3 regions of the Alicyclobacillus sp. CIJ1 genome follow, and region 3 is predicted to be linked to each of the others. Evidence: riboswitches for the same ligand, from Rfam matches in the RefSeq annotation. Region 3 holds a riboswitch; each other region holds the start of a gene.
What was found. Region 3 has a riboswitch for cyclic di-AMP ahead of AC27E8_RS08255 (cell wall hydrolase). Riboswitches for the same ligand answer to the same signal wherever they lie in the genome.
Positions count from the first base shown of each region.

Region 1: it holds a riboswitch for cyclic di-AMP, as region 3 does, so the genes downstream of both, AC27E8_RS14255 (C40 family peptidase) here and AC27E8_RS08255 (cell wall hydrolase) in region 3, are expected to answer to the same signal.
Region 2: it holds a riboswitch for cyclic di-AMP, as region 3 does, so the genes downstream of both, AC27E8_RS14875 (MFS transporter) here and AC27E8_RS08255 (cell wall hydrolase) in region 3, are expected to answer to the same signal.

Region 1 is NZ_BAAJPH010000143.1:240,903-246,387, forward strand. It holds gene AC27E8_RS14235 (divergent PAP2 family protein) at 1-24, shown strand, start outside; gene AC27E8_RS14240 (NUDIX domain-containing protein) at 26-502, shown strand; gene AC27E8_RS14245 (DUF86 domain-containing protein) at 507-938, shown strand; gene AC27E8_RS14250 (3D domain-containing protein) at 935-1,372, opposite strand; gene AC27E8_RS14255 (C40 family peptidase) at 1,573-2,115, opposite strand; cyclic di-AMP (ydaO/yuaA leader) riboswitch at 2,115-2,259, opposite strand; gene AC27E8_RS14260 (hypothetical protein) at 2,541-3,371, opposite strand; gene AC27E8_RS14265 (YfmQ family protein) at 3,465-3,911, opposite strand; tRNA gene AC27E8_RS14270 (tRNA-Gly) at 4,102-4,176, shown strand; tRNA gene AC27E8_RS14275 (tRNA-Ser) at 4,215-4,304, shown strand; gene AC27E8_RS14280 (general stress protein) at 4,526-5,131, shown strand; gene AC27E8_RS14285 (alpha/beta hydrolase) at 5,245-5,485, opposite strand, start outside.
Region 2 is NZ_BAAJPH010000147.1:23,995-29,479, reverse strand. It holds gene AC27E8_RS14890 (acyltransferase) at 1-587, shown strand, start outside; gene AC27E8_RS14885 (AMP-binding protein) at 636-2,165, shown strand; gene AC27E8_RS14880 (peptidyl-prolyl cis-trans isomerase) at 2,207-3,157, shown strand; cyclic di-AMP (ydaO/yuaA leader) riboswitch at 3,286-3,418, shown strand; gene AC27E8_RS14875 (MFS transporter) at 3,576-4,970, shown strand; gene AC27E8_RS14870 (DUF378 domain-containing protein) at 5,052-5,261, opposite strand; gene lysA (diaminopimelate decarboxylase) at 5,455-5,485, shown strand, end outside.
Region 3 is NZ_BAAJPH010000103.1:130,921-136,405, reverse strand. It holds gene dprA (DNA-processing protein DprA) at 1-975, shown strand, start outside; gene AC27E8_RS08260 (L,D-transpeptidase) at 1,047-1,949, shown strand; cyclic di-AMP (ydaO/yuaA leader) riboswitch at 2,028-2,169, shown strand; gene AC27E8_RS08255 (cell wall hydrolase) at 2,175-2,960, shown strand; gene AC27E8_RS08250 (MYG1 family protein) at 3,046-3,933, opposite strand; gene topA (type I DNA topoisomerase) at 4,184-5,485, shown strand, end outside.

The DNA of each region.
Region 1 (5,485 bases), on a different contig from region 3:
ATTGTGTTTGGCAGGTGGTGGTAACGTGGAGGGCGAGGGGTTTGCGCCAGCCAAGCATCTGACCTTCGATCCCGCCCTGCGCGATCCCGCGCCGCACTCGGTGCTCGTGTTTGCGAGGCTGTTCGACGGCTGCGTGTGGGTTCGCCATCACGCGCGGGGCTGGGAGCTTCCCGGGGGCAAGGTGGAACCGGGTGAGACGCCGGACGCCGCAGCGCGGCGCGAAGCGTTTGAAGAGGCGGGCGCTCTGCTCGAGAACCTCGCCTGGATTGCCCAGTACACCATTGTCCTGCGCGACGGCTCCGAGGCGAGCAAATGGGTGTATCTCGCCGACGTGCACGACGTGAAGGCTCGGCCCGCGACGTCGGAGACCACGGCGGTGCGCCTCGTGCCTTGGATTTTGGGTCTACAAGGGTTCCCTTGCACCGATCGCAGCCCGATTGTTCAGGATGACGTATTCGCGAGGCTTTTTTCCGACGTTGCCTCGCGTTTTCAAGTGAGGTGAGACGGTGTTTCTGACGAAGGATCATAAGCGGCAAATTGAGGCGTGGCTCGAAGCCCTCAGCGCTCGGGCCGCGTGGTTGGGGGAATTGGCCGAGCGAGAGGACGCGTGGGAAGAAGATCTCACGTGGCGGCTCGCCGCCGAGCGCGCGCTGTGGACCAGCGTCGAGTACGTCACCGACATCGCGTCGCTCATCATCGACGCGCTTGTGATGCGCGATCCCGGCGGCTACGCCGATATCGTCAAAGTCCTCGTCGAGGAAGAGGTCCTCGACGCTCGGTGGTTCGATGTCTTCACCGGCGTGATCGACTTCCGATCTCGCCTGCTTCGCGATCACGCCCGCATCACGCCGAAGGACGTGCGCGAGGCCGTCTCGCGCTACGCGGATCTGTTCGCTCCCTTCATGGACCAGATTCGCGAGTTTTTGCGCAACCACTAGACGTCGTCGAGATCGTCCGGGATGTACACGGTCACCCGGCAGTTGCGCTTCACCCCAAACTGCAAGGCATGTTTCCGCGACGGCATGAGCACGTCGATGTGATGGCCTCGAATGGCACCTCCCGTGTCTTCCGCGATTCGCCAGCCCACGCCCTCGATATAGAGCAGGCTGCCGTAAGGGATCACCGCCGGATCGACGGCAACGGTCCGTCCGATCACGGCGGGCCGCCCGGTGCTCGTCACTCCGAAGCCGGGATCGCCAGGGTCCTTTCCGGTGGAGAAGCGATCCAGGTTGTAGGCCGTGACGACAAACGTGTCGGTGAGCTTCCGACACCGGCGAATGTCGTAGCTGCGGCCGAACACCGTGATGGCCTCCGGCTCGGATCGCCACGACACCGACTGCGCGTGGGCGGTCGCGTGCGCCTGCTTCGCCACCGTCGTTCCGCGCGCCGGCGCGGCGCTCGAGCACCAACAAGCGGCTGCACAGACGAGTGTGAGGCACATACCTATGCATCGGGATCGGTTCATGGTTGTAAGATGTGCATAGAAGGGCAAATTATGCAACGCAAGGGGGGCTATAGAATGGATGGGCCCGGCCGAAGCGGATGGTGCCAGCGGCCGGGCGACTTTAGGGTTCAAGTGTACATTTGTCGAACAGCCGACAGGTGCCGATACCAGTACGATCCCGGCCGCACGCTGAGGAAGCCGACGCGTCCGAGCCCGCCGCCGCACTGGATCATTTCTCCATTGCCCGCGTAAATCCCGACATGCCCGCCGTCGTCGAAGATGAGCAGGTCGCCAGGCTTCAGGTCGCTGTACGGGACGCGCCAGCCTACTTCGAGGTATTGAAGGCGTGACGAGGTCGTAAAGCGATACCCGAGAGCGTGGTGATAGACGTACTCCACAAAGTTCGAGCAGTCAAATCCGTACTGACCGCGGTCTTCGTTGTGCCCCCAGATGTAGGGCGTGCCGATCTTGCTTTCGGCCACTTCCAGGACCGCCTGCGTTTTCTGTTGGTAAGACGCGTTTTCTGAAGCGAGAGGTCGAATGGACGGATCGAGATGAACCCCAGGGGGCAACGAAGTTTGCGCGAGGGCTGTGCAGCCGCCCATGGTCAGCGTTGCAAGAGTGGCGGCCGTCGCGGCAATCGCTCCAAGGGACGTTCGTTTCGGCAGCATGCTTCTCCTCCTGTAGCCTCCGAGGTTAGTTGACGGGTTCGGGTGGAAGAGTCCCCCTATGCGCACGAGGCGCAATTCACCCCTGGGCGTCAAGCCCGCTTGTCCCCCGTACCTGCGTTTCGCAGGATTCGGCGTAATCTTGGTGTGAGTGGTGCACTGAAAGCGTAACAGGAAGCGCAAGCTCATTCATTACGAGAATCATGGATCGGGCGGAGGATGAATGCCTTAAAAGGAAGAGCCACAGGTAAATTGGTTTCTTCGATACGGTTCCTTGTGGAAAGTCAAAGGGTGATCTTGGAGCTTGGGAACTTCACGGAACTCCGCGGAACATCATCAAGCGACCGACGCGAAGGGACATCGGGACACCATCCGGGGGCCAAAGCAAAGGCCCCGACTCGACATCGGGGCCGTGGAGGAACTGCACTTCACGCGTTGGAAGCCGTATTGGAACCGGTTGTCGACGATGTCGGTTGCCCGCCTGGCAGATGGGCGCCTGAAGGATGGGGGAGCGTGCCGTTGACCCAGTCCGTGATCCACGTGTCGATCCGCCCCAATATCGCCTGCGCCTCGCTCGCGGTGATCTTTCCATTGGAAACGGCTTTTTGGATGTCGGCTTGCGCCGCATTCTCGAGGTCGGAGATGAGCGTCGACGTGGAGACGCCCTGTGCCGCAGCTATCTCGGCGAGGGTTTGCCCCTTACGCAAATCGGCGATGAGCGACGAGGTCGACAGGTGCAAGTCCTGCGCGGCAGTCGCAATCAATTCTCGGCGCCACACGCCGGCTCCGCGCGGACGCATCTTGTCCCATCCAGTCGGCCACTTTCCGTTCATCCACGCTTGAATGGCGAGATCCACCTTCGATTCGATTTTCGAAGCTTGTGCGCTCGTGAGGGTTCCGTTCGCAACGTCGGCTTGAATGTCTGACTGGGCCTTGCTTTCGAGATTCGAGATAAGCGTGGACGTAGAGATGCCCGCTTGCGCGGCGAGCTGTTCCATCGTCTTGCCTTCTCGCAAGTCCTGGCGAAGAGCGGTTGGGGTGAGATGGAGTTCCTGTGCCGCTTCGCTCACAAGGTCTTGCCTCAGCGTGCGCAAGATTTGACGATCCGCGCGCATCGGCGATCCCGATTGCTCGCTGGCTGCGCGCACAGATTCGTGACCGCGGTCAACCGCTGCAAAGACCACACCGCCGCCCGCGGCGAGGGTCGACAGAACAGCGGCCGAACCAACAAGGGCCTTCCGATGCAGGAACATTGGCATCGTTGCCACCTCCGTACCGAAACTGGAATAAGCGCGGTACGGTTGTAACCTAACACACCATGCTTGAAATCCGCTTGAAGCTCGGCTCGTGCCTCAGCTCACCCACCAGGGATCCCGGACGCAGGATTGGAGCACCATCTCCAACTGCTGAGATGACACGCGGTAGGGAACGTTCTTTTTCCGCTTGTGCCGGACCATTTGGACCATGCCGTCCCCGTAGAGGTACGCGGTGAACTCATACATCCGCTTACCCTCTTTGACGCGGATAAAAATCGGATTATAGTTGAGTTCGGGGATCATCCCCCGCTCAAACAGGAAATCTGCCTGGTTAAATGCGTGAAGAAACCGGTCGCGATCACGTCCACGTAGTTCCGTTCCGTACACGTTGACCGATGTCACACGGGAGACATCAAACGTTGGATGGATGGACAGCGACGAAACGAGTCGGTTGACCCATATGCTTGGCGGTGTCAGTGCAAAGGCCAGAATGGGGAACACGACGGCGGCAGCATATACAACCCACTGCGGAATGGCTGGCAACCCGGATCTCCCCTTGTTGATGAACTCGCCTTGACGATATTATAGCGCTCGGGGCGCGGCCATTTGTATCGAAATTTCCGGGACCGGCGCTCACCTTTGTGACGTTTTGTGGAGTTGTAGAGCGCCTGGAGGAGTTGACACGCGTCTCAACGTCGATGTAAAGTATAGCTGCGTTCGGACGTGGACATATGCGGAAGTAGCTCAGGGGTAGAGCATCGCCTTGCCAAGGCGAGGGTCGCGGGTTCGAATCCCGTCTTCCGCTCCATTTGGAGGGGAGGTTTGGCCTCTCCTTCGTTGTCATGTGGAGAGGTGGGCGAGTGGTTGAAGTCAGCGGTCTTGAAAACCGCCGTGTCCGCAAGGGCACCGTGGGTTCGAATCCCACCCTCTCCGCCAACAAACGCAAAAATGGCGAGGGTTTTGAGCCCTCGCCATTTTTGGTTCACTCGCAATTATGTTCACGCACAGTTATGCCTCTTTCTTCTGCCCTCCTTCTGCCCATTGCCCTCTGCGAGGCTCGATGGAACACCGTGGAAGTCCCCCGGATTTGCTCCTGCGTTTGGGCCCTGATACACTGGGGCTGTCCGAGTCTGCGCAGGCGATAGAGGAGTGTGCCAATGGAACCAACCGAAAATCAAGCGTTATCGTCGCAAGGATTGCACGATCGCCATACCGATCATGTCGCTGCGACATACAAGACCTATGTCGACGCGGAAAAGGCGGTCGAAATGTTACTAGAAAGGCAGATCCCGGCGGAGCATATTTCATTAGTCGGGAAGAATTTCTCGATCGAAGATCGCCCGCTTGGCTTCACGACCATCCGCGGCGTGGCCAAGGAAGGCAGCAAATTTGGCGCCTTGTGGGGCGGTATGCTCGGCTTGCTCCTGGGCTTCACCGTGTTTTTCGCGCCGGTGACGGGGCCATTGCTCCTTTTTGGACCCATCGCGTACGCCTTGACCTCGGCGGTGGAAGGAGCCTTGTTTGGCGGGCTGGCTGGATTGCTCGTCGGCTGGGGCCTGAAGCACGAAAAAGCGGTCCAATTCGAGCGCTCTATCAAAGAGGGCGAGTACCTGGTGATGGTCAGCGGACCGTCTGACCTCGTGGCCAAGGCTTACTACGCGCTTCAACAAACGAATTGCACGCAAATTGAGATGTTTGACAACAGCAGTGTTTCGGAAGACGGGCGTTCGGCTCCGTCAACGGAAAAACCTGCGGAAGCCTGATCCTGTTTCATGCGAATGCGCCGCGCAGACTCGGACTCGATTCAAGTCGAGTCGCTGGCGCGCCGGGCCCGTGGTCATCCAAGGTTGGTCAGTGCACGGGCCCGGCAAGCGCCTTACTCCGGAATCTTCTCTTTCACGAAATCTCCGATTTCTTTAAGCGCCTCGTCCGCTTCCGGGATTGGGAAGCTGTGAAATACGTGCCACATATCCTCCCAGATATGCAGTCGCGCCTCCACGCCAGCCTGCCGCAGCTTTTCGTGCAGTCTCACGGAGTCGTCGAGAAGGCATTCGTCGTGACCCACGTGAATGAGGATGGGGGGTAATCCAGTCAGATCCGCGTAAAGCGGCGACACG
Region 2 (5,485 bases), on a different contig from region 3:
ATCGGGATCGCGACATCTTCACGTACGAGTTCTGGTTCATCGCAGGGGCGTTATTCGCCATCTATTATCCGCGCATCAAGGCGTGGGCCATGTCGCACGCGCGTACGCTCTTCTGGACGTGGCTTGGCATGTGGTGCCTTCTCTTTGGCATCTATTTTCTCAACCGGGATGTGTTCCACCTGGCGGGAGGACAGATTGTCGACACGCTGCAGCCGGTCATGGTGCCCTACAGCTTGGCCGTGGCGCTCTTGCTCTGGCGGACGGGGCTGGAGTGGCAGGCGCAGCGCGCCAAGGGGCGCATGCCACGCGCGAGCCGAGTCATCCGCTTTTTTGGCAGCGTGAGCTTCGGCATCTTTCTCATTCACCCTATCGCGCTTCGCTTCGTGGAGCTCTTGGCGGACCAGGTTCACGCCTCCCTTGCCGTACAGTACGCGATGCTGCCCGTCTGGATTGCGCTGACCTACGTGAGCTCCGGCGTCGCCGCGTACCTCATTGGAAGGATTCCGTTCGTCGGATACATCGTCGGCGAAAAGACAGGTCTGCCAAAGTCCCCGGCGCGCAAAGCTGCGTCTAGTGCGGCGGGATGACACGCCCTGGATACGCGGATTCCAAATCATGAAATCGAGGTGTTTCTCATGTCGTCTCTGCAAAACACGTTGTCGCGAGCGCTCGCCGATCCATCGCGATCCGTCCTCTGGGACGGCCGCTGGTATACGTGCGGCGAGCTCCGCGCACACGTTCAGGAGCTTCGGGCCAAGCTATCCGCCATTGGCGTGCACCCCGGGCATCGCGTGATGGTGGCGCTGCCGAACTCGTATGCGTTTGTCGTCGGTTATCTCGCATGCCTGGAACACGGCGCCATTTGCGTGCCAGCCAACAGCGAGATGCCACCAGGCGAACTCGAACGAGCGCTTGCGCGATATCGGGCAGATTACGGCATCGTTTCGCCCGCAGCTGGTGAACGGTGGAGCGAGGTGCTTCACAAGCACCGCTTCAACCGCGGGCTTTGCTTTGAGATGGATGCCGCGCAAGGCCAGGTGGTTCAAATCTGGCAACGCTCCTCGACATCTGAACCCGGGGCGCGACAAGGCACCTCGGAACAAGAGCCAGCCGTGCTCATGTTCACTTCTGGCACCACGGGTGAGCCCAAAGGCGTGCTCTTGACGCACGGACACCTGTGGGCCGCCGTGCAGAACGTCATTCGAAGCCACGCGCTCACGGCTTCGGATGTGGCCTACTGCATCCTGCCGCTTTTCCACATCAACGGCCAGGTGATCGTCCTCTTGTCGACACTCGTGTCGGGCGGGCGGATCGTCATGCGCGATAAATTCCACGCCTCCTTGTTCTGGGACGATATTGGCCACCACGGCGTGACCTGGGTCTCGTGCGTCCCGACGATTTTATCGATCGTCGCCAAACGGCCGGCGCCAAAAGAGGCGCTCGGCACGCTTCGCTTTCTGCGATCCGCCTCCGCGCCGCTCACGCCGGCGGTGGCCGCGCGAATTGAAGCGGCGTTTGGGGTTCCGGTCATCGAGGCGTACGGGATGACCGAGGCGGCGGGGCAGATCTGCACCAACCCGCTGCCGCCTGGCGTGCGCAAGCCGGGATCGGTCGGGAAGCCCGTGGGGATGTCGCTCCTCATTGTGGACGCAGAGCGCAAGCCCGTCGCCCCGTATGAGCTCGGCGAAATTGCCATCCGCGGAGACAATGTCATCCATCACTATGTGGGCATGGAGCCGGCGCCGGATTACGGCTATGGCCCGGGATGGATTTACACGGGCGATCTCGGCTACATGGATGAGGATGGCTACGTGTACATCACCGGACGCGCGAAGGAGATGATCAACCGGGCGGGCGAGAAGATCTCGCCGCGGGAAATTGAGGACGTGCTGAACGCGCACGAGGCGGTGGCGCGGTCCGCCGTGGTGGGACTTCCGGATCCGCTTTACGGGGAACGGGCCGTCGCGTGGGTGGTCCCGGAGGAGCCAGACGGCGTCGATGCGGACGCGCTGCGCGCCGATCTGGAGTCGTTCTGTGCGGCGCACCTTGCCAAGCCGAAGCGGCCGTCGCAGATCGTCATCGCGCGATCCCTGCCGGTGAACGCGACGGGAAAAGTGCAGAAGCACGTGTTGCGCAATTTGGAGCCGCGTGATAGGCTTGCTTGAACTGGGATGTGCAGCCCAGGGTGCGGAAAGACTGAAGGAGGATGGAATTGAAGAAGGAACGGTGGATTTCCGGCATCGTCGGCGCAGCCGCGGGCGCGCTAATCTTGGGTGGTGTCTGGTTTGGCACGTACGCGGCGCATGGGGGCGGCTCGGTGGTGGCGATGGTCGGCAAGACGCCCATCACGAGGCAGGAGCTCGCGCAGCAGTCGGAGGCTTACGCCGGATCGGCGATGCTGGAGGAGCTCATTGCCAATGCCTTGATTGAGCAGGCGGCAGCCAGGGAACATGTCACGGCGACGAATGCGGAAATCAATCAGCAACTGACCGCCATCGAGATGCAGAACGGCATCACGTCTGACGCGCAGCTGAATGCGCTCCTGGCGCAGAACCACATGACGAAGGCGCAATTTCTGAGCCAGATTCGCGACAACATTCTCGCGACCAAGCTCGCCGAGGCGCAGGTCCACGTGACGGACAAGCAGATTGCGTCGTACTACAAGCAGAACCAGTCGATGTTCACGGTGCCGGAGACGCGCAAGATTGCCATCATCGAGGTGAAGACGAAGGCGGATGCGGAGAAGGCTCTTGTAGAAATCCGGTCTGGGACGCCCTTTGCGTCCGTGGCGAAATCCATGTCGACCGACGCGGCCACGCGCGCGAAGGGTGGGGTGCTCGGAACCTTCACGATGGATGAGCTGAAGGCGGATCAACCCTCTATTGCCTCCGCGGCCTTCGCACTTAAGGCCGGCGGAGTGAGCGAGCCGCTCAAGGTGCAGGGCGGGTACGACATCGTGCAGTGCCAGGCCATTACGCCAGAACACGTAGAGCCGCTGTCGGCCGTTCGGTCGCAGATCATCCAGGCCATCAAGCAGCAAAATGCCGAAAGCGAGACGAAACTCGTGGCACAGCTCGCGAAGTCGGCGGACATTCGCATTCTCGATCCGTCTTATGACGCGGTGCTCACGGCCATCAAGAATCCGACATCGACCTGACGCATGGCACCGCGCTGGGTGGCCTCGCGGTGGCCGCCCGGGGCGGACGTCCAAGAATTTCCCTTCTCCTTGCGTTCCTCTCACATTTCGTGTATCGTAACGTGTACATCGCATATCGCATCGCGATACAAGCGGCAGCGCTGAATTCCTCCTTCGGAGGAAACGGGGGACCCAACTCTCGGGGTGAAACGACTTTGGTCGTGGGGCGCCTTTCCGCCCTAACCCGTCAGCTAACCTCGTAAGCGCACGGAAAGGGGACGATGCCATGTATCGCCGTTTTCTTCTCCTCGCTTTTCCCACCGGTGAGCCTCGTTGGTGTACCTCATCTGCGGATCCCCCTCGTGCGATCTCGCGGCTTTGTGTCCGCTTTTACGCAGGTGGCGCAGTCGAGATCGCCATACCTTGAGGGGGGGAAACCATGGACCTGCAAGCGACAAGGCCGGCCAATCCGGTCGAAGATGCGAAGTGGAGCCCTTTTCACCTGAAGCTCACTATCTATTCGTCGGGCGGGCCTTTTCTTGACGGGTACATCCTGAGCATCGTCGCCGTGGCGCTCACGCAGTTGACGCCTGAACTGCACCTCGACGCCATGTGGAGCGGCCTGATTGGGGCATCGGCACTTATTGGCATCTTCATCGGCGGACTGCTTGGGTACGTGACGGATCGATTTGGACGCCAGCTCATGTACACCATCGATTTCGTGTTGCTCATCGTGGCCTCGGTTTTGCAGTTCTTTGTGCACAGCGCCTGGGAACTCTTTGCCTTGCGTGTCGTGCTCGGCATCGCGGTCGGGGCGGATTATCCCATCGCAACGTCGCTTTTGACCGAGTTCGCGCCGCGCAAACACCGCGGCATGATGCTCGGTGTGACGGTCATCGCGTGGTACGTGGGCGCCACGGTCGCGTATCTAGTGGGACAGTGGCTTCTGCCCATCGGACCGGACGCATGGCGGTACATGTTGGCGTCGAGCGCGGTGCCGGGCATCGTGCTCGTGATCTTGCGGCTCGGAACCCCGGAGTCTCCGCGTTGGTTGCTGCAGCACGGTCGGGCGCGCGAAGCGCTGAAGGTGCTTCGCGACATTTACGGGCCGGGAGCCAGCCTGAAGCACATCGCGGTGCCAGATGAAAAGCGAACGCGCACCAGTTACCTGACGCTCTTCAATCGCACGTATTGGAAGCGCACGCTGTACGTCAGTGGCTTCTTCACGGCCGCGGTCGCGCCGCTCTTCGCGATGTTGACGTTCGGCCCGACGCTGCTTGACGACTACCACGTGCTCAGCGGATCGTCCGGGTACGGTTCGGCGCTCATCAGCGTGCTGTTCATCGTGGGTTGCGTGCCTGCGCTCTGGTTTTTGAACCGGCTGGGGCGCAGGGCAACGATGATTGTCTCGTTTGCCGTCATGACCGTCGGCATGTTGCTCCTTGGGCTGTTTCCGAAGGGGCCGCTCTGGGTCATCGGCGTCGGCTTTCTGCTGTACGCGCTGTTTTCCGGCGGGCCGAACATCATGGAATGGCTCGCCCCAAACGAGTTGTTTCCCACCGAGGTGCGCGGGACTGCGGTTGGCGTGACCACGTGCATCAGCAGGCTGGGAGCCGTGGCCGGCACGTATCTCTTGCCGTGGGCTTTGGCTCGTTATGGCGTGGGTCCGACCATGCTGGTGGGGGCGCTCGTGACCTTCGGCGGATTCTTGATCTGTCTCTTCCTGGCGCCGGAGACGCGCGGCCTCACCCTGAACGCGGCGAGCGTCGGAGAGGACGCCGAGATGGAGCGGACGTCGTCGTTATCCGAACGCCGCTTGCGCGTCGGCCGCTAAGCACTTGGGGATGAACGGAGAAGCCCTGGCTCCTCGTCGGGTTGCCAGGGCTTTTTCTCGTTGTGCGCTTCACAACTGGTGTTATGTCCGCACGGCTTGACTTTTCACGAGCACAGCCACCAGTTGCCAAAGGGCGCCGAGCCCGACAAGCGCGTACACGAACTGCGAGAGCCACGTGGCGCCGAAGATGGCGCCCACGAGGTTGTAGTTGGCAAATCCGATCAGGCCCCAGTTGATGCCCCCAATGACGACGAGCGCCCAGGCAATCCAGTCCACGGGGTTCCAGCGCACGGTCTCACCTCCAAACCGAATCTGTCGCTAGGGTGTTCTAGCTTTGACCCCGCTATGCAATGGGCTTTACGCAATTTGCCGTTGCCCAGTGAGGCGCTGCACGTATATACTTGTGTCTGAATCTTTATTCAGGTCTTGGCACAGGTCGGGGCGCCGCGCGTCGTGAAAGAGAGAGACGATAGGAGTGGACGGAGTGAAATCAGAGCACCTGTTAGACGTGAGGC
Region 3 (5,485 bases):
GTTGCTTGTGGAGGTCTGGACGCAGCGCAGGCAAGTCGGCTGGACGCCTGGCGCCGCGCAGAACCGTCGGCTTATCGGATCAAGTCCCAATTGGAACACCGCGGCATTTGGGTACTCGTGCACGGGGCGGACGGTTATCCACGCCGTTTGTTAGACCTTCCGGACCCACCACTGGTATTGTTCGTTCGAGGGAGAAAGGAATGTCTCTCTCCTGAGCGAGTGGTCTTCGGAATGGTCGGGACCCGGCGGATGACCAGTTACGGCATGGAAGCGGCGCGGTGGATTGCAGGCGAGATTGCGCGGCGGGGTGCGGTGGTCGTGTCGGGACTTGCTATAGGCATCGACGCCACTGCGCACGCCGCGGCTCTTGAGGTGGGAGGCGACACCGTCAGCGTGTTGGGATGCGGGATCGACCGCTGCTATCCGCCGTCGAACCGGCGACTCTACCATCAAATCGCGTCCACCGGTACCCTCGTCAGCGAATATCCGCCCGGTACCCCCGTCCGCAAACATCACTTTCCTGAGCGCAACCGATTGATTGCGGCGTTGAGTCAAGCGGTCATCGTCGTCCAGGCCGGTGACCGAAGCGGTGCGCTCATCACGGCCCAGTGCGCGCTCGATCTGGGGCGCGACGTCTATGCCGTTCCCGGCCCCATCACGTCGCGGGCCAGTCGGGGTGTCAACCGTCTGCTTTTCGACGGGGCCATCCCGCTCGTGGATCCCCATGATCTGTTTCCGGAGCAGACGGACGTCGAGAACGGAGGACCCCAGAAGGTGCCTGCGCACCTCGAGCCCTGCTATCAGGCGCTCGCACGGCATCAGCCCATTCGCGCGGGTGAGCTCGCCGCCGTCGCCCATCTCGACCTCGGGTATGTCTTCGGCGCGCTTCTCGAGATGGAACTCGCTTCGATGGTCACGCGCCACCCAGATGGAACGTATCACATTCGGCCGAACCGAGCGCCGTCCGGCTCATAAGCCAATCAATGGAATACTCTTCGTGCGTCCCATCGTCCATCCTACATGAGGAAGGTGGGAGGACGATGAGCATGAAGGGGCGTCGCAGTGTATTCGTGGCCTTGGCTCGCATCTTCGCGGTGAGCGCATCGGCCCTCCTGAGCATGTGGGCGAACGAACCTCATTGCGCGGGCGCCACACCCGACTTGATGAATGATGCTCAGCCTGGGATGCGGAGTTTCACCGGCCCTCCGACGTCTTTGGTCTGGACAGTGGGCGATCGCGGCGAACCGATTTGGAGCTTGCACGTTGTCCTTAGTGAACTCGGCTATCTCCCGTGCAGGTATCACGCGATCCTACCGACCGAGCGCCTCTATCCTCAGGACTGGGGTCGCGTTCCAATCGGCTATTGGACGTGGAATTCGCCCAATGTCCCCATCGAACTTGAACGGACGTGGAATCCGGAGCAGTACACAGAGATCACGAAGGGCGCGGTGATGCAATTCGAGGCCGATCACGGCCTTCGTGTGGATGGGTACACCGGACCTCGTGTTCGTCGGACACTCGAACTCGCATGGGCGTTAGGTCTCACGGCAACCCATCCGTATCGGATGGTGTTGGTCGACCAATCGCTCCCTGAGCGGCTTCGCGTATGGGAAGATGGACGTGGCGTCGTCTTTGAAACGCCGTGCAGCACCGGCCTGCCGGCCACCCCGACTCAATCCGGGATTCACGCCATCTTTCTGCGAAACCGAGAACAGACGATGCAAGGAATCGGCCCAAGCGGCCGGCCTTACCGAGTGGAGCATGTGCCGTACGTGAGCTTCTTCTATGGAGAACAGGCCATCCACGGCTTCCCGCGTCAGACGTACGGCAAGCCACAGAGCGCTGGCTGCGTGGAGCTTCCGATTCGAGCGGCCAAGCACGTCTGGGAACTCACGGGATATGGCACACTGGTCGCGATTTCGCCGAACACGATGCGTGGAACCGAGTAGATCCATCGGTTAGAAGCACCTCAGATGTCAACAAGTTTGGGTTTTCTCCGGTCGTACAGGCTGATATGATGGTCGCCGTCCAAGACTTTGCCGAATCGCGCAAGGGCGCGTACGGGGGACTGAAGGCCTTTGGCCTTGGGGTGAATCGCGCCGAGGGGCGCGAAGGGGACTCGTTACCCGAACCCGACAACTAACCTCGGAGGCGTAAACGAGAGGATGGATGACATGCCGTTTCGAACTTGGATCGCAGGGTGTGCCATGGTCGCGACCGCGGCACTCAGTGTGTCGAACGCCTCTGCGGAGACCGTCACCGTAGAGCCAGGGCAGTCGCTGTGGACGATTGCGCACTCGCACGGCCTGCCTGTGCAGCTTGTGGAGGCCGCAAATCCGGACGTCAACCCGCAGAATCTGCAGATCGGCAGTTCCGTAAAGGTTCCCCATGTCGAAAACGTCACGGTCAAACGAGGAGACACGCTGTTTCTCCTTGGGAAGCGATTTGGCGTTTCGACCAGCGAAATGTTAGCCGCCAATCCCGCCGTGAATCCCTTAAATCTCCAGGTTGGATCCACGGTCCGTGTGCCGGTCGGCCTATCTCGGTCTTCGCACGTCCCTCAGGCCCATGTTGCCGCATCCACCTCCGCGACAAGCAGCGAACTCTACTGGTTGGAGCACGTCATTCACGCGGAAGCCGGAGGAGAGCCACTTCAGGCGCAGATCGCTGTCGGCGACGTCATCATGCATCGAATTCAAGCGGGTGGATACGGGAACACGGTGCAGCAGGTCGTTTTTCAAGTGAGCGACGGTCACTATCAGTTTGAAAGTGTCGCGAACGGTTATATCTATTCGCAACCCGACGCGCAGAATGTCCAGGCTGCACTCGACGTCCTGAACGGTGACGATGTCGTCCCAGGGGCGCTTGTGTTCTACAATCCTTCCGAGACGCCTTCTGGAAGCTGGGTTTGGAGTCAGCCTGTGGTTAGCAAGATTGGTCACCTCGTCTTTGCGAAGTGAGCAGCGGCACACGTTGCCCAAAAGAGCCAGGTTCGGTTCACTACCGAACTCTGGCTCTCCATTTTCTTCGGATTGCATCGCGGCCTCAGGGATTCGATGGTTCGGCCGCCAACGCTTCTTCCGCCATCTGCAGGATGCCGTCCAGCGTCTCTGCGCCCGCGATGAATCGCGCGGGGTGGCAAAACACCGCATCTTCGACGCCGCAAATGGATACAAGCTCCTCGCCTTCTTTGCCCGCCCATTCGCTCGGCAAAGGCTTGCGAGCTTCGAATGTCCCGGGACCTTTGGGCACAACCTGAAGGCGATATTGGCCGGTCTTATCCGGAAAGGCGACATAGAGCACTTCGCCAGCGGGGTCCATTTCGAGCAGAGTTTCTGTCCAGGGGCAACAGGTTGGCAAGACCAAAAGCGCAGGCTCCTTGCGAGCCGCATAAGCCGCTTTCACAATCTCCGTCGCCTGAATTCGGCTGATCTCGTGGTTCGCGTAGTTCATGAGAATCTGCGTAGCAAAGTCTAAAGCTCGCTCGAAGGCTCGGTTTTCGTCCTCCTGCGAATTCCACGGCGGATTGAAGGAACTCACGAGCTCCGAGATTCCCTTGATTCGCATGTCCCGCTCTAGGTCGATTCCATTGTCGATCGCGTCGATAGCCTGAAAGAGTTTGTCGTCGATGTTGCTGGATATCAGCGCTCGATCCTCTTCCCGCTCCACACCAAGGGATTCCAGAAATCGGTCGCCAAAATCGCGCCAGATGAGGCCGGCGGAAGCGTAGGGAATGCCGTTCGGGCGATGTACCTTTTGCACGCTGTGGTGATCGTAAGGGCCGCCGCCGACGTCGACGACGAGATCGCATTGCGCCAGCACCGATTTATTTCGGGTGCGGACGATGCGGGCGTCTGGATAAATCGCTTTGAGTATCGCGACGGCGAACACTTCATCGGCATGGAACTTTCCATGGTGCGTACCTATTTTCATAAGGATATGAACCACCTTGCCAACGGATGGACGGCGCGATCCGCCTTTGCCTTCACGTTACCATTCACGAAGTGGACAGCACAACTGGAACTTTCGCTCCATCTGTCCAGGACGAAACGGCGCGCGCACGCAAGCTGCGCAAAGTGAGGGACGGCGCGTCCACCGTTTGCAAAGGAAAGGATCCCGGTGATAATATGGTTTGAACCAAGGACAGGGTTTGCCAAGGCTGCGACGAATGGAGGATCGTGGCGTGTCAGACTATCTGGTCATCGTCGAGTCGCCTGCCAAGGCGAAGACGATTGGGAAGTATCTGGGGAGCAAGTACACAGTGAAAGCCTCCATGGGCCACGTGCGAGACTTGCCCAAGAGCCAACTCGGCGTCGACGTGGAACATGGTTTCGAACCGAAATATATTACCATCCGCGGGAAGGGCGATGTCATCAAGGCGCTCCGCGAGGCGAGTAAGAAGGCGAAAAAGGTCTATCTCGCGGCGGACCCTGATCGCGAAGGGGAAGCCATCGCTTGGCACCTGCAACATCTGCTCGATCTCAATCCTGACGATGACTGTCGTGTCGTGTTTCACGAGATCACGAAGGACGCAGTCAAACAGGCGTTTCAACATCCGAGGAAGATCAACCTGGATCTCGTCAACGCGCAACAAACGCGGCGCATTCTGGATCGTCTTGTAGGCTACAAGCTGAGTCCGTTGCTGTGGCGAAAGGTGAAAAAGGGCCTCTCTGCAGGCCGCGTGCAGTCAGTGGCGCTCAGGCTCATTGTCGACCGCGAAAACGAAATTCGAGCGTTTCAGCCTGAGGAATACTGGACTGTCGACGCCCACGGCCAAGTACACGGAAAGAAGCTCGTCGCTCGCTTTCATGGTTATGGTGAGGAAAAGACACCGCTTCCGAACGAAGAGGCCGTGCGCGAACTGTTGGCCCGTGTGGAAGGCCATTCACTGATCGTGCGTCGGGTCAGGAAATCCGAGCGGAAGCGAAATCCCGCTGCGCCGTTCACGACGAGCAGTCTCCAACAAGAGGCGGCACGAAAACTCGGGTTCCGAGCGTACAAGACCATGCAAATTGCGCAGCAGTTATACGAAGGGCTGGATGTGCCGGGCGAAGGCACGGTCGGTCTCATCACCTACATGCGAACGGATTCGACGCGCATCGCGCAGTCCGCGCAGGAAGAAGCGAGAGCTTATATTCGGCAATCGTTTGGCGAGGATTACGTGCCGGATCGGCCGCGGCAATATGCAAAAAACGAAGACGCACAAGACGCGCACGAGGCGATTCGCCCCACGTCCGTGATGCGGCATCCGGACCGGCTGAAGGATCACCTGTCGCGCGATCAGTATCGCCTGTACAAGCTCATCTGGGAACGATTCGTCGCGAGTCAGATGGAGTCGGCCATTCTCGACACAACGTCGGTGGATCTCGAGGCAAACGGTGCGTGGTTTCGCGCGACCGGTTCCGTCGTCCGGTTTCCTGGATTCATGGCGCTTTACACCGAGGGCCGCGACGACGAGAGCGAAGAAGAAGAAGGGAAACTGCTC